Regions from separate parts of the Lysinibacillus pakistanensis genome, predicted to be linked through region 3. Evidence: riboswitches for the same ligand, from Rfam matches in the RefSeq annotation. Region 3 holds a riboswitch; each other region holds the start of a gene.
The links. Region 3 has a riboswitch for thiamine pyrophosphate ahead of thiM (hydroxyethylthiazole kinase). Riboswitches for the same ligand answer to the same signal wherever they lie in the genome.

Region 1 (3,656 bases), 2.3 Mb from region 3:
TCGCATTTCAAATTCAATATTCTCTAAAGATGTTGATAGTAATAAATGAGAGTCAGGTCTTTTAAAGCTTGTTACTGGGATAAGTGGGATTTTTTGTATATCATCTAAACTTTGTACATCTGCAGGTGTAACACCGCTATCCTCGCATAGCATTCGATAAAAGCTATTGTTTTCATAATGATATTTAAAATTTTGGGAGATTAAATAACCCTTTAATTCATTAACTTTTTCTTCATCCCACTGAAATAACTGTTGAGTTGACCCAATGACTGCTGTAACTGGATTAATACCTAATTCTTTTAAATTTTCCATTGCTGCTTGAATAGTTACCATTTCATTTCCTCTCCTTTTTAATATCAATTTCTCTCGGATTCTCGGCTTTTGATTGCCTAATAAAGAACCAATAGTAAGCCGTTACACAGGAATTATTAAAGGAACATCAACCATATACCAATCACTAATTATTACAAATTTTGTAATATAGTTGACATAAAAAGATTAACATAAGAACAAATGATGTAACCCCTAATTCAATACAAGAAAAAAAGTAAATTCCACAAAAAAACTTGTGGAATTTACAAATTGAACACTACATTATTATTGCAAAATACTTATCATTTAGTAGTTTAAGAATAAACCATTGGTCCACTTTTTCGTGTAATCCTAACTATTAGCAAACCATTTTTCTTTGTGATAGACTGTACTATATTTGATAGAAAAGGGGGTATTCGATGACCCAGCAGAAGTCTAATAAGGCGGCTTTGTATATTTTAATGTTTAATATGTTTATCGTAATGGGGAGTATTGGGATTATTATTCCTGTAATGCCCGAGTATTTAAGAATATTTGGTGCTGCGGGACAAGTTCTAGGTATGCTTATTGCAACGTTCGCCTTCGCTCAATTCGTTTTTTCTCCAATTGCTGGGAATCTTTCGGATCAGTATGGTCGAAAAAATCTTATTATTTTCGGACTTATACTAACTGGACTTGCTCAAATCGGCTTTGGACTTTCTACAGAAGTGTGGATGCTCTTCTTAGCACGCTTTTTAGGTGGCCTTGGATCAGCCTTTGTTGCACCTCCTATTATGGCATTTGTCGCAGATGTTACAACATATGAAGAACGAGGAAAAGGGATGGGGATGCTTGGTGCTGCCATGTCTCTTGGCTTTATGATAGGACCCGGTATTGGTGGTTTCTTATCACATGTTAGCTTACATTTTCCATTTTATACAGCTGGAGCTGCGGCTATTTTGGCTTCTATTTTATCGTTCTTTTTATTACCATCTACCAAACCAAACGCAGCACAAAAAATGCATAAGCAAGACAATCTCGCGAAACAAATGGTACGTTCAGTACATATGCCTTACTTTGTTATGCTCATTATTATGATGGTATTCTCGTTCGGAATTGCTAATTTCCAAACAACTTTATCATTATTTGTTACAGAAAAGTTTCATTATACACCTGGGGATATTGCTATTATTCTAGTGGTGGGTGGTGCTTTTGGTGTAGTTGTACAAATGTTTGTCATTACACCACTCTTTAATCGCTACGGTGAAATGAAGGTCGTATTAGTCAATTTATTTATAGCAGCCATATCTATCTACTTAATATTATTTGTATCTGGGTTTGCCCTTATTTTAGTTGTTGCGACAATCTTCTCGACAGCCACAACATTAATTCGTCCTGCTGTTAACACACTGATCTCCAAGCTTGCTGAAAATGAGCAAGGATTTGCAGCAGGTCTGAATAATGCTTATATGAGTCTTGGGAATATGATTGGTCCAGCATTGGCAGGTATTTTATTTGATTGGAATATGAATAGCCCTTATATATTTGGTGCTATTATTTTGATGGCTTGCTTCTTCCTTGCCCTTATCTGGACAATGAAAAAAGCGCCGCATCTTATGCAGCCCAATTCTAAATAACCTGAAAAGTTATTGACTATTATTAGTAGTATGATACATTTATGTTGTTACAATACTAAACAGAAATTGAATAATTATTACCACTAGGGGAGTCTTTAAAAGGCTGAGACGTATATTTCTATATACGGACCCTTTGAACCTGATCTAGTTCATACTAGCGGAGGGAAGTGGCGACATCTTGCTTTTTGAAATGTAAATGCAAGGCCGCTTCCTATTGTTTTCAGGGAGCGGCCTTTTTGTGCTCGCCAGTTTAGCGGCGATAACTATTCATTTTATATTTCAAGGGAGTGTAACTTATGTCAGTTCGAAAATTAACAATCATGGCCTTATTAGTGGCAATTGCCATAGCAGGTTCTACCTTCGTTTCAATTCCAACAGGGATTGCGCGCGCATATCCGATACAACATGCCATCAATGTCATCGGTGCCATTCTACTCGGACCAATACCAACTGTTATCATTGCTCTTGTTACAGCGATTATTCGTATTCTAACAGGGACAGGCTCCCTATTAGCCATTCCTGGCAGTGTCATTGGCGCATTTTGTGCAGCACTGGCTTATAAATACAGTGGTATGCCTTGGCTAGCAGGTGTTGGTGAAATAGTAGGAACTGGGATTATCGCCTCCCTCATTGCAGTACCATATGCATATATCTTAATGGGGACATCCGTAGCAGCAATGTTTTTCATGCCTGCCTTTTTAACCTCTAGTATTATTGGTGCTATTTTTGGTGTGGCAATTGCTAGTAGTTTACGAAATACTGCACTTATTAAAAATTTTCGTTAAATTTTCCAGAGTAAGGATTCCCTCCTGTCCATTTTTGAGCAGGGGGTTTCCCTTTGAACTAGAGCTTCTTCCTTTTCACTATTAAAACGCAAAAACAGTGCAAAATAAACATTTATTTTGCACTGTCATTTAATCCAAATTATCTTTTCTTCATGCCCTTTAATAGCTGAGCAACATTTGTATCCTCTGCCTGTGTGGTTTTATTTTCAACAAGCTGCTCTTTTTTCTTCGACTTAGTAAAGAAGCTCCAACCAAAGCGTCGGATTGTAATATCGATGAAGAACAATAGCATACCTGCTAATATAAGCCATGTTGCTATATTTTGACGATCTGCGCCTTTCTTCGTAAATTCACGAAATACCTCCTTCGGTTCTTTCAAAACAGAGCCGCCCGTTTGCTTTGTCAGTTCTTCCACCAGCTTATCATTTACAGGTCGTAACTCATATTCAGCACTATAAGGTACACTTATACCCGCTTGAAAAATAGCTTGATCTTCATCAGCGATACGGAAGAAAATTAACCCTGGCTCCGCTTGCACAACTGCCCGAATCTGTGAGGCTGAAATAGCCTCAAGCTGTGTTTCAAGTTCTTCTCCTGCTTCATTGACAGCTACAACATCTAAAAAAGCTGCTTCATTGGTAGGATCTGTAATAACAAATGAACCATCCGATTCTAAACGTACGTCGTAGGCAACATCATTATAGCTTGGGAGCATTTGTGAAATAAGCGTTTGCCAAAATGTTCCCCAATCCTGCCATCTTGCCCAGTCACCTGTCCATTTACCTGTCGAATCAGAAGTAAAGGCAAATGTCTTACCAAGGCCATATTGCCACTGCGCTAGTACTGGATCCTCTTTCTCGCTTTCAGCAATGACAGAGGCCCCCTGCTTTGCTGTTGTTCCAATATAAGCATTCATTTGAGGTACACCATTTGCAAATAACGT
Region 2 (3,656 bases), 1.6 Mb from region 3:
ACCGTCATTATTAGCTGTTTTACACGACTAATTTTGGGACCAGCAGTTGCTTTACTCATTATTTATTTACTCGGCCTAGATGGGGTAGTGGCACAATCATTATTTATTGCTAGCGCTTTTCCAACATCCCGAAATAGCTCTAGTTTAGCATTAGAGTATGATATCGAATCAGCAACAGCCGCACAAACTGTTTTATTTTCAACAATAGTGAGCTGTATTACAGTAACAATCGTTATTTATCTAGCAGAATTATTATTTCTTTCATAACATATGACGTAAAAAAGGAATAGGCTTATGGCTTATTGCTTTTTTTTATGCTCCAAAAGTAAAAAAAATAAGAAAATAAAAGTGTTTTTTGTTAGTTATTGTAATTTTCAATATATACATAGAGTAAATAGGTACTAAATAATAATATTTAAAGGGGTGTTCATAGCTTTGCGTAAAGGTATGGAGTTATGGAAAAAATTTATCATCTTATTAGTAGCTATTATGATTGTTTTTAGCGTTTCTCTAGGTCTTATTGTCTATAAAAGTGCAAAAAGATAGTGGAGTTGACGTTAAAGGAAAATAGTATGATTCTAGCAGGAAATGTCGTGAACCAGCTTGATTCAGAGAGGTATGAGCAGCCAGTTAAAAACCTGATAACCACTCACTGTATCTTGATTTACAGAAGGAGCTTACGACAATACTGAAAACCAATTATGTAACGTATATCAACGTATTCAAGGGAACATCTGGAACAATCGATGGTACTGGTGGATGCAGGAGATTTAAATAGTAAGGAAACCTATCAAATTGGAGATATTATAGAGGATATACCGTATGAAAGTGTTGTAAAAACAATTTCTAATAATGAGGATGGCTTTAGTGAGTAGGTGAGCATGGCAAAGGCTTTTCAATTGTCGCAGAAGAAGTGAAAAAGCTGGCAGAGATGACAAAGCTGTCGGCAGAAGATATTCGTCAGCATATATATGAATTTAAAATCGTGACAGAAACGGTTTTAAAAGAAATGGACCATAGTACTGTTGAAGTTAAAGTGGGGGTCCATTAGGTAATGGCCATTAGTGAAGAGTTAGATCATTTGTTTGAAGCAGTAAAAGTAGTTGAGGAAGATGTACAAAATGTTTTTGAGGTTACAAACACAATGTCTAAAAACACGAACATTGTCTTAACAGCATTAGAGCAAACGAATGAGGTCACTGAGGCTGTTCTGTTAGAAACAAAGGAAGTAGCCGATGCATCAAAGTTACAAGAATCAACATTGAGCCAGCTAAGTAGTACGATTCATGAATTAACGGAGTAGGTAAAGCGTTTAGAGTTTATGAAGCAAAAATATAAACTCTGAAGGAAAAAATAGTGATGAAGCTTCCATCTCTTAGCAATATCTGTTACACTAGCATCAAACTTAATAGCATTGACTAGGGGAGTCTGATGAGTCAGGCTGAGAGGGAAACGCATAGAGGTTTCTTGACCCTTTGGACCTGATCTGGCTCATACCAGCGTGGGAAAGTTAAGAAATTATTGCGTGCTCTTTACAATGCGATAATTATACCTTTTACAATCATAGCCGGATCCAAAATTTTTTGGATTCGGTTTTTATTTTTATTGGGGTGAGCTAGATTCGGTCCTTGTATGAATTTTCTATAAGGGAGAGAAGTAGGTCATGACAACAGTTAGCGAAAAGAACATTACGATTATGTCGAGCTTTGAGGGTAGTAAAAAGGTTTATGTAGAGGGTTCGAGACCGGATATTTTGGTGCCGATGCGTGAAATTGCATTAAGTCCAACGACTGGAAGCTTTGGAGAAGAGAAAAATGCTCCAGTTCGTGTGTATGATACGAGCGGTCCATATACTGACCCTGCCTATAAGGTAGATATTACTAGGGGCTTACCAGCGTTGCGAAGTGAATGGATTAGAGAGCGAGGGGATGTTGAGGAGTATATAGGGCGAACTATTAAACCGGAGGATAATGGCTTCCGTAATGCTGATGATCCACGTATTCAAGAAAACGTTTTTCCTGAGCTATCTAGGAAACCTATACGTGCGAAAAAGGGGAGAAATATCACACAGCTTCATTATGCACGAAAGGGAATTATAACACCGGAAATGGAGTTTGTAGCGATTCGTGAAAATATGGAACCTGAATTTGTTCGCTCTGAAATTGCAGCGGGGCGTGCGATTATGCCTTCTAATATTAATCATCCTGAGGCTGAGCCAATGATTATAGGACGTAGCTTCCATGTGAAAATTAATGCTAATATTGGGAATTCAGCAGTATCATCTTCTATTGCAGAAGAGGTGGAGAAAATGACTTGGGCAACACGCTGGGGTGCTGATAATATTATGGATTTATCGACTGGTAAGCACATTCATACGACGCGTGAATGGATTATCCGTAATGCTGCGGTGCCAGTTGGAACAGTGCCAATTTACCAAGCACTTGAAAAGGTAAACGGTGTAGCTGAGGATTTAACATGGGAGGTGTATCGTGATACGTTAATCGAGCAGGCAGAGCAAGGCGTTGACTACTTCACGATTCATGCAGGCGTACTGTTGCGTTATGTGCCACTTACAGCAAATCGTGTGACAGGCATTGTGTCACGCGGAGGTTCAATTATGGCGCAATGGTGCTTATATCATCATCAAGAGAACTTTTTATATACACATTTTGAAGAAATCTGTGAAATCATGAAAACATATGATGTTGCCTTCTCGTTAGGGGATGGCTTACGTCCTGGATCGATTGCAGATGCTAATGACGAGGCACAGTTTGCAGAGCTTGAAACGTTAGGAGAATTAACACAGATTGCCTGGAAGCATGATGTACAGGTGATGGTGGAGGGGCCAGGCCACGTGCCGATGCATTTGATTAAAGAAAATATGGACAAGCAATTAGAGGTGTGCAAGGAGGCTCCGTTCTATACTTTAGGACCACTGACAACAGATATTGCCCCTGGCTATGATCATATTACATCTGCTATTGGTGCGGCAATGATAGGTTGGTTTGGTACGGCAATGCTATGCTACGTGACACCAAAAGAGCATCTAGGCTTACCAAATCGAGAGGATGTTCGTGTAGGGGTGATTACGTATAAAATTGCTGCACACGCGGCTGATTTAGCGAAGGGGCATCCGGGAGCACAGCAGCGAGATGATGCACTTTCAAAGGCACGTTTTGAATTCCGTTGGCGCGATCAATTCAACCTGTCTTTAGATCCAGAGCGTGCAGTTGAATACCATGATGAAACATTACCAGCAGAGGGGGCAAAAACTGCGCACTTCTGTTCAATGTGTGGGCCTAAGTTCTGTAGTATGAGAATCTCACAGGATATTCGTAATTATGCAAAAGAAAAGGATTTAAATACGACAGAGGCAATTCATCAAGGGATGCAGGAAAAGGCTGAGGAATTTAAGAAAGCAGGCAGTCAGATTTATCAATAATATTGTAATGAAGGTTTGTGTCTATTTAGGCACAAACCTTTTTCGTTGAATAAAAAACTCCATGTGAAGTGTTGCTCACATGGAGTTAAAGTTGGATTTGGATATCAATAATAGGTGGAAAAATTAAACGTTAGATGGTTGTTTCACGTATGGATTAGAAAGATCCATACCTTCTAAAGAAAGACCCATTGCTTTTGCTACACCCTCACCATAT
Region 3 (3,656 bases):
TACCGAATATCATAAAAAAATCAAAGCTCAGTAAAAATTCATGAACTTTGATTTTCGACATTATTTCCTAGGAAATTATTTGTGAATTATTTTTTTCGACAAAAAGTAAATCTGTAACTATTTAATATTACATTTATTTTTCTCTTGTTGACGCAATTCAATACGACGGATTTTGCCTGAAGAAGTCTTTGGCAATTCAGTTACAAATTCAATGGCACGAGGATATTTATATGGTGCTGTTAAAGCTTTTACATGATTTTGAAGTTGTTTAATAAGATTATCATTTCCTATTTCTCCATCAATAAGTACCACAAATGCCTTTACAATATTTCCTCGAACCTCATCTGGACTTGCTACAACTGCCGCTTCTTTTACTGCAACATGTTTGATGAGAGCGTCTTCTACTTCAAAGGGTCCTATTGTATAGCCAGATGAAATAATAACATCATCTCCTCGCCCCTCAAACCAAAAATAACCATCTACATCTTTATATGCTCGATCACCAGTGATATACCAATCTCCTCTAAATTGTAAGCTAGTACGCTCAGGGTCATGTAAATATTTTTTAAATAACGCAGGCGTTTCACGATGAACGGCAATATCACCTACTTCTCCAACTGAAACAGGATTTCCAAAATCATCTATAATATCAACTGTATTTCCTGAAGTTGGTTTTCCCATTGAGCCAATTCTAGCCTCCATACCTACCATTGTTCCAACCAGTAATGTATTTTCAGTTTGCCCATAGCCATCTCTTACCTGTAAACCGAAAGTATCCACAAACACTTTTATTACATCGCTATTTAGAGGCTCTCCTGCTGAGACAGCTTCACGAACACTTTCTAAATTAAAATCTTGTAAATTTTCTAATGCAGCCATAAATCGATATTCAGTTGGTGTACAGCACAAGATATTAATATTGAATTTCTCAAGAAGTGTGAGATATGTTGCTGCATTAAATTTACCCTTGTACACAAATGCGGTTGCACCACTTCCCAATGTAGCAAGGAATGGACTCCAAATCCATTTTTGCCAACCTGGAGCTGCTGTAGCCCAAACAATGTCATCTTCCTGTACGCCTAACCAATTTGGAGCTGTTGCTCGTAAATGTGCATATCCCCAGCTATGTGTATGTACGGCTGCCTTAGGATTGCCTGTTGTACCACTTGTATAAGCTAAAAATGCCTTGTCTGAACTTTTCGTTGGAGTTGAACTTATGTAGTCTGTTGGTTGTTCTTGCATTTTTTGAAGTAATGACTGCCAAGGTTCATGAGCAGTACCTATTACGAATTGCTGCAAGCCCTGTAAGTTTTTCACGTTATCGAATTGCTCAATATATGGCTCATAAGCAACAATGCCCTTTGCATTAGCGTGGTTTATACGATATTCTATATCCTTTGCTCTTAGCATTTCTGAACTAGGAATAATTGTTATACCGGCTTTTAGAGCGGCAATATAGACAATATAGGCTTCTACTGATCTAGGCACCATCACGATAAGTACATCACCTTTTGTTAAACCTTGTTTTGTAAAAACATGTGCTGCCTGATTTGCCTTTGCAAGTAAATGTGCGTATGTAATAAATTGAACATCATCATTTTCATCATAAATAATGAGCGCATTCTTGTTTGCATCCTGTGCATATTTTTCAATTTCCTCTGTAATATTGTACCATTCAGGTGCAATTAAATCCTGTCTTTTCATGGCAAATGCCTCCCTTATGCTATGACTCATTATAAAACTCCATTTTTATTATTTTCAATGGTTCGCACTCTATTTTAGAAAAGTCATGACAACTATCATACTTTGCTATATGGCATCGGTCACGTTCATCAATCATTTCGCCTTGGTGTAATTGTAGCTGTTGCTACAGAAGTACATTTGCTGAATGAAGATAAAAACTATCTATTGAACAGGAAAGAAAAGTATGGTACATTTTGGTCAACTAAAAGCATGATTGCAGGGGGACTCATTTGGAGTTGAGAAGGTAAAACCTGACCCTTTGAACCTGTTAGTTAACACTGACGTAGGGAGCAATTCACATCTATTCACTGATGAAAGGCTCTTTTGCGTGTATTTTTTGCACAAAAAAGAGCCTTTTTTGCACGCTTACGTCCATCCAACAAAGGAGGACTTAAAATGATTTTGCAAACTATCCGTAAAAAAAGCCCACTAATTCATTGCATTACAAATTATGTAGTGGCAAATTTTCAAGCAAACGGTCTATTAGCAATTGGTGCCTCACCAGTTATGGCTGATGGCAATGACGAGGTCGAGGAAATGGTTGCAATTGCCTCAAGCTTATTGATAAATATTGGTACCCTTAATGACAAAACGAAAGAATCCATGATACTTGCAGGAAAAAAAGCCAATGCACTTGGCATACCTGTAGTTTTAGATCCAGTTGGCGCTGGAGCCACTACCTACCGAAAACAAACTGTAAAACAACTGTTAGAAGAGATTGAATTTGCAGTAATTCGCTGCAATATTGGAGAGCTTGCCGCAATTGCCAACATAAAATGGCAGCAAAAAGGTGTAGACAGTGGAACAGGTTCCATTTCCTTAGAGGATGAAGCGAAGAGAATTGCTCAGTTGTATCATTGTATAGTGATTGTCACAGGTGAAAAAGATTTTATAACTGATGGAAATCACCAGCAATGGATTACAGGTGGAAATCCTCATATGGCAGAGGTCACTGGTACTGGTTGCTTATTAAGTGCCATTTGTTGCGCTGCTTTTGTATCCGACAATCAGCCCTATTACCAATTAGTAGATGTACTAAGATGTTATAAAAAAATTGCTGAACAAGCCGGTTCTACTACACAATACATCGGTGATTTTCAAATTGCTATATTGAATGAACTATATCGTCTTTCAAAGGACGGTGAACGATAATGCAGGTTGTTACGACAATTGCTGGATCTGATAGTGGCGGTGGTGCTGGTATACAGGCTGATTTAAAAACCTTTCAGGAATTAAAGGTGTTTGGAACTTCTGTCATTACAGCTTTGACCGCTCAAAATACACTTGGTGTATCAGGGGTAATGCCCATTGAGGCAAGCTTTGTTGAGCAACAACTACAGGCACTATTGGAGGATTTTTCAATTAGTGCGGTGAAAACAGGCATGCTATTTTCCTCAGCCATTATTCAAACTGTTGCACAAATGACGGCTAATACAAAAGTCCCGCTTATTGTAGATCCTGTGATGATTGCAAAGGGCGGAGAAAGCTTATTGCAACAAGATGCCATCGATGCCATCATTAATCATCTACTGCCAGTGGCAACCATTGTGACTCCGAATATCCCGGAGGCCGAAACGCTTACTGGCAAAGAAATTAACACTTTAGCTGATATAAAAGAAGTAGCCAAGCTCTTGTTACAAACTGGAGTACAATGTGTCATTATAAAAGGAGGGCATTTAGCAGATAAGAATTTTGCCATTGATTATATATTTTTTAAAAATGGACAGTCTTTTTCTATGCAAACTCCTCGTATTGCGTCAAAAAATACACATGGTACTGGCTGTACGTTTTCAGCAGCCATAACTGCTTTTTTGGGCAGCGGTCTTCCTATAAAAGAAGCAATTATCGAAGCAAAAAAATTTATTCAATTAGCAATAACGTATGATTTAGCTCTAGGTAATGGGCATGGGCCG
Region 4 (3,656 bases), 1.2 Mb from region 3:
AGGGCGCTAGGACAAGTATTGGAACGTTTTGTGACATAATAAGAATGGGATAAAATAGCTCTCGAATAAATGAAAAACGATGTAGGAGAACAGCAACTGCTAGTCCACAACATATGCCAATCGTAAGTCCTAGTAAAGCTAATTGTACTGTTGCAAAGGCATGAGGCATAAATGTTTCAAACGATCGTATCCCTTCTGTTAAAATAGCACTTGGTGACGGTAATAACCAATGTGGGATGTCTGCTAAACGCACGATTAGCTCCCATATGAATAAGAGGAAGGCGATAAAAATTATCGACCTTCCCTTTTGTATTGCCTGCTTCATCACTGGTATTTCTCCGTTAATGTATCCATTGTAATACCGGATGGTTGATATAAAATTTTCACTTGTGTAATAACATTGATGGCACCAAGCTCTATCATCTTAATATTCATTCGTTCAATAATTTGTAATAACGTTGTCAGCTCACCCTCCATTGTTGTTTCTAAAGGGTGCACCTCATATTTCACGCCTGAGGCATCAATAATAGCAATGGCCGCATCAACAAATGGAATAACATCTTCATATTTTTCTGTTTTCGGAATAATTTGCACACTGATTAATGAGTTTGCCATGTTACTTCGTCTCCTTTTTCGGTAAAAAGTCGTTTGTAAATGCTTGTTCTGCGTTAAATTCGCCCTCTAAAACGTTGTTGCTAGTCATCCACTTCGCATAGTTTTCCCAGACAGCTAGCTTTTGCTCGCCCCATTGAGCAGCGTCATCCTGATATTTATCTGCCAGCCACTCCTGACTTTTATGCACAAGATCTTTATCTAAATCAGGTACTGCCTCAAGTAAAACATCTGCCGCCTCACTTGGATTACTGATCGCGTATTCATAGCCCTTTGCCACGGCAGCGACAAATGCTTCAACGGTCTTTGGATCATCCTTAATCATTTTTTCATTTGTAGCAAGAACGGGTGTATAATAATCCAGTTGGTCACTATAATCTGTTAAATACAGCATGTTCAGTTTTTCACCACGAAGCTCAGCTTCAATCCCAGTCCAAGCATAATAAATCCATGCAAAATCAATATCTTTTTTCATCATTGTAAAGAAATCTATATCACCAGCATTAATAATATCTAATTTATTAATATCCGCATTTTCAGTTTGCATTAATGATTGTAGTACGGCCTGCTCTAATGGAGCTCCCCAGCCGCCATATGTTTTCCCTTCAAATTTCTTCGGTGATGTAATGCCTTTAGAAGCTATTGAGGCAAAGCCAGAAGTATTATGCTGAATAATCGCTGCAATCGATACTAGAGGTACACCCTGTACACGAGCCTGTGTAATTCCCTCCTGATAGCTTACGCCAAATTGTGCCTTGCCAGATGCTACAAGCTGATCCGCTCCTGCGTCACCAGGTTGTAATATATCAACATCTAAGCCCTGCTCTTCAAAATAACCTAATTTCTTAGCAACATATAACCCTGTATGATTTGTATTTGGTGCCCAATCGAGTACAACAGATATCTTTTTCAATGCATGCTCATCCTTGTTGGCATCCTTTTTTTCGCTACAGCCCGCTAATGTTAAAAGGGTAGCCATAAGAACCAATAACCATTTTTTCATGCTGATTCCTCCCAGTAAATAGTGTGAAAGTGTTCATGAATGAATGTTTTAACCAGAAGAAAGCGTATTTATGGATTGTCTGCACCCAAGACATGTACATTTAACAAAAAAACGCCCAGGATTTCTCCCAGACGTTGTCAATCAATATCAAAAATTTACTTTTTTTGAATAGATGTTCCCTACGCTGGTACGAGCCAAATCAGGTTCAAAGGGTCAGCGTCTAACGGACACAATCTCAGCTGGCAACTACCAGCCCCCCTACATTCTTTCCATATGAACTTTTCGATGATTATTATACCCATATCTCACTGCAAATGACAAGGCACTATTTAATAATAACGCTGTAAAAATATTTTAATTGCATCATCTTTCGCTTCATGAATTCCATCCTCCGTGAGATACTTTTCATTTAGCCCAAATACCTGTAATGTTCCTTCCTTTGTATAACGTGGTATTAAAAGAGCTAATGAAACATCTTTAAAGGCGTAAAGTGGTGTTAATGAACCATCTTCTTCGACTTGATATAATCTAAAGCGGTAATGTTCCTCTTTCGGTATCCATTCGTAAATAGCAAGATTATTTTGATAGGCTGTTAAAGTAAGGGCTTTTTTACCATCAAGTTTATGATAGGAGCCATCTACTAAATCAACATATCCTGTCTCTAAGCTATCTTCAGTTCTAAAGGAGGCATAGATTTTATGGTCAGTAAGTGCCACGTCATGTATGCCTTTCAAAGGTAAATCGTATTGTTTTTCTTTTTCCGTTCCAACATCATAGAGCGTAAAGCTGACCGTTTCTACTCCATCTTTTTTAAAGGCTCTTGGTAGGAGCAACTGATTGTCCTGATAAATTGGCTGACTTACTGCACTATTATCAAAGGCTTGTTTAAATTGTTTTACCTCGTTTGTACGCAAATTTGTTAAGCTATAAATGGTATGACCTGTCCTTGTGTCAGACATTTCTGTCAGTAGCGTATCATCTTCTAAACCCATAAAAGTTTCCGTAGAAAAGCCTTTGACCTCTAATGTTTCTCTATTTTTTACAAACACAGAATTCCTATCATCAGCCATCCAAGCAAGCCAATCTTCATTTACTAACATTTCTGAAATAGGGAATTCACTTGTTACTTCCGCTTTTTCAATATGTGTATCGAGTGCATAGGAATAAATGGTATTACCCTCGTAATAATAAAAGGAGTTCGTTGCATCATCAAAGACAGCTGTAGATAATGTATTAGCAGATCGACCAGGGATACTAACTTCTTCATAGGATTGTTCACTTATTTGCGAAATCATCAATTGTTCCTTTATTTCATCTATAAATGGATAACTTAGTAATGCTGTAAGTGCTAAAGCTGAAAATCCTACTGCTACGGGCTTCCACACATGTTTTTTTACAGGGGTTTGCTGTTGCTCAAATCTTACATGAGCAGCTTCTAAAATCTCTTCTTTTTTTTGGGGAGTTAATGCTAATTGATCTGGTATAGTAGCCTTTAATCGATTACGTAAATTCATTTCCATTATAAAATCCCTCCTTTTCTAATTGGATGCCTACTCGTTTTCTCCCTCTTGCTAGCCTTGTTTTCACTGTATTGACTGAACATTGTAAAATGGATGCGATATCGGTGATAGATAGTTCATCATAGTAATAAAGCCAAAGGACCTCTCGATATTTCGTTTCTAATGTTGTAATGCTATGAGCAATAACATCCATTTCCTCCTGCTTTAAAATTTGAGATTCCACTGAAGTAGAGGCTTCCTGCTTTTTAAAAAGATTAGTTAACTCTGTTTTCCGATATGTCCAGCTCTTAAAGTAATTGTGACACTCGTTGACGACCATACGGTATAAGTAAGTTTTGACACTAGAACGTCCTTCAAATTGCTCCATATGAATGTAATAGCGGATGAATACTTCCTGTACAATATCCTCTGCCCTTTCTTTACTTTTTACATATGTATAAGCTAGTCGAAGTAAGTAATGACCGTATAAATCCATAACCTCCCGTAAATGTATATCTCTTTGTTGTTTCTCCAAGCAATTC

Region 1: it holds a riboswitch for thiamine pyrophosphate, as region 3 does, so the genes downstream of both, thiW (energy coupling factor transporter S component ThiW) here and thiM (hydroxyethylthiazole kinase) in region 3, are expected to answer to the same signal.
Region 2: it holds a riboswitch for thiamine pyrophosphate, as region 3 does, so the genes downstream of both, thiC (phosphomethylpyrimidine synthase ThiC) here and thiM (hydroxyethylthiazole kinase) in region 3, are expected to answer to the same signal.
Region 4: it holds a riboswitch for thiamine pyrophosphate, as region 3 does, so the genes downstream of both, QNH24_RS13535 (ABC transporter substrate-binding protein) here and thiM (hydroxyethylthiazole kinase) in region 3, are expected to answer to the same signal.

Annotation. Positions count from the first base shown of each region.
Region 1 is NZ_CP126101.1:1,012,414-1,016,069, reverse strand. Features, by position in the region: gene QNH24_RS04740 (LuxE/PaaK family acyltransferase) at 1-333, opposite strand, end outside; gene QNH24_RS04735 (MFS transporter) at 732-1,928, shown strand; TPP riboswitch at 2,004-2,111, shown strand; gene thiW (energy coupling factor transporter S component ThiW) at 2,225-2,713, shown strand; gene QNH24_RS04725 (VWA domain-containing protein) at 2,853-3,656, opposite strand, start outside.
Region 2 is NZ_CP126101.1:249,451-253,106, forward strand. Features, by position in the region: gene QNH24_RS01175 (AEC family transporter) at 1-267, shown strand, start outside; gene QNH24_RS01180 (hypothetical protein) at 747-875, shown strand; partial or broken gene QNH24_RS01185 (methyl-accepting chemotaxis protein) at 887-1,051, shown strand; gene QNH24_RS01190 (hypothetical protein) at 1,055-1,303, shown strand; TPP riboswitch at 1,411-1,525, shown strand; gene thiC (phosphomethylpyrimidine synthase ThiC) at 1,664-3,442, shown strand; gene QNH24_RS01200 (catalase) at 3,566-3,656, opposite strand, start outside.
Region 3 is NZ_CP126101.1:3,916,442-3,920,097, forward strand. Features, by position in the region: gene mbcS (acyl-CoA synthetase MbcS) at 118-1,704, opposite strand; TPP riboswitch at 1,952-2,050, shown strand; gene thiM (hydroxyethylthiazole kinase) at 2,140-2,895, shown strand; gene thiD (bifunctional hydroxymethylpyrimidine kinase/phosphomethylpyrimidine kinase) at 2,895-3,656, shown strand, end outside.
Region 4 is NZ_CP126101.1:2,744,472-2,748,127, forward strand. Features, by position in the region: gene QNH24_RS13525 (ABC transporter permease) at 1-325, opposite strand, end outside; gene QNH24_RS13530 (thiamine-binding protein) at 325-615, opposite strand; gene QNH24_RS13535 (ABC transporter substrate-binding protein) at 617-1,615, opposite strand; TPP riboswitch at 1,775-1,885, opposite strand; gene QNH24_RS13540 (hypothetical protein) at 1,945-3,135, opposite strand; gene QNH24_RS13545 (sigma-70 family RNA polymerase sigma factor) at 3,116-3,649, opposite strand.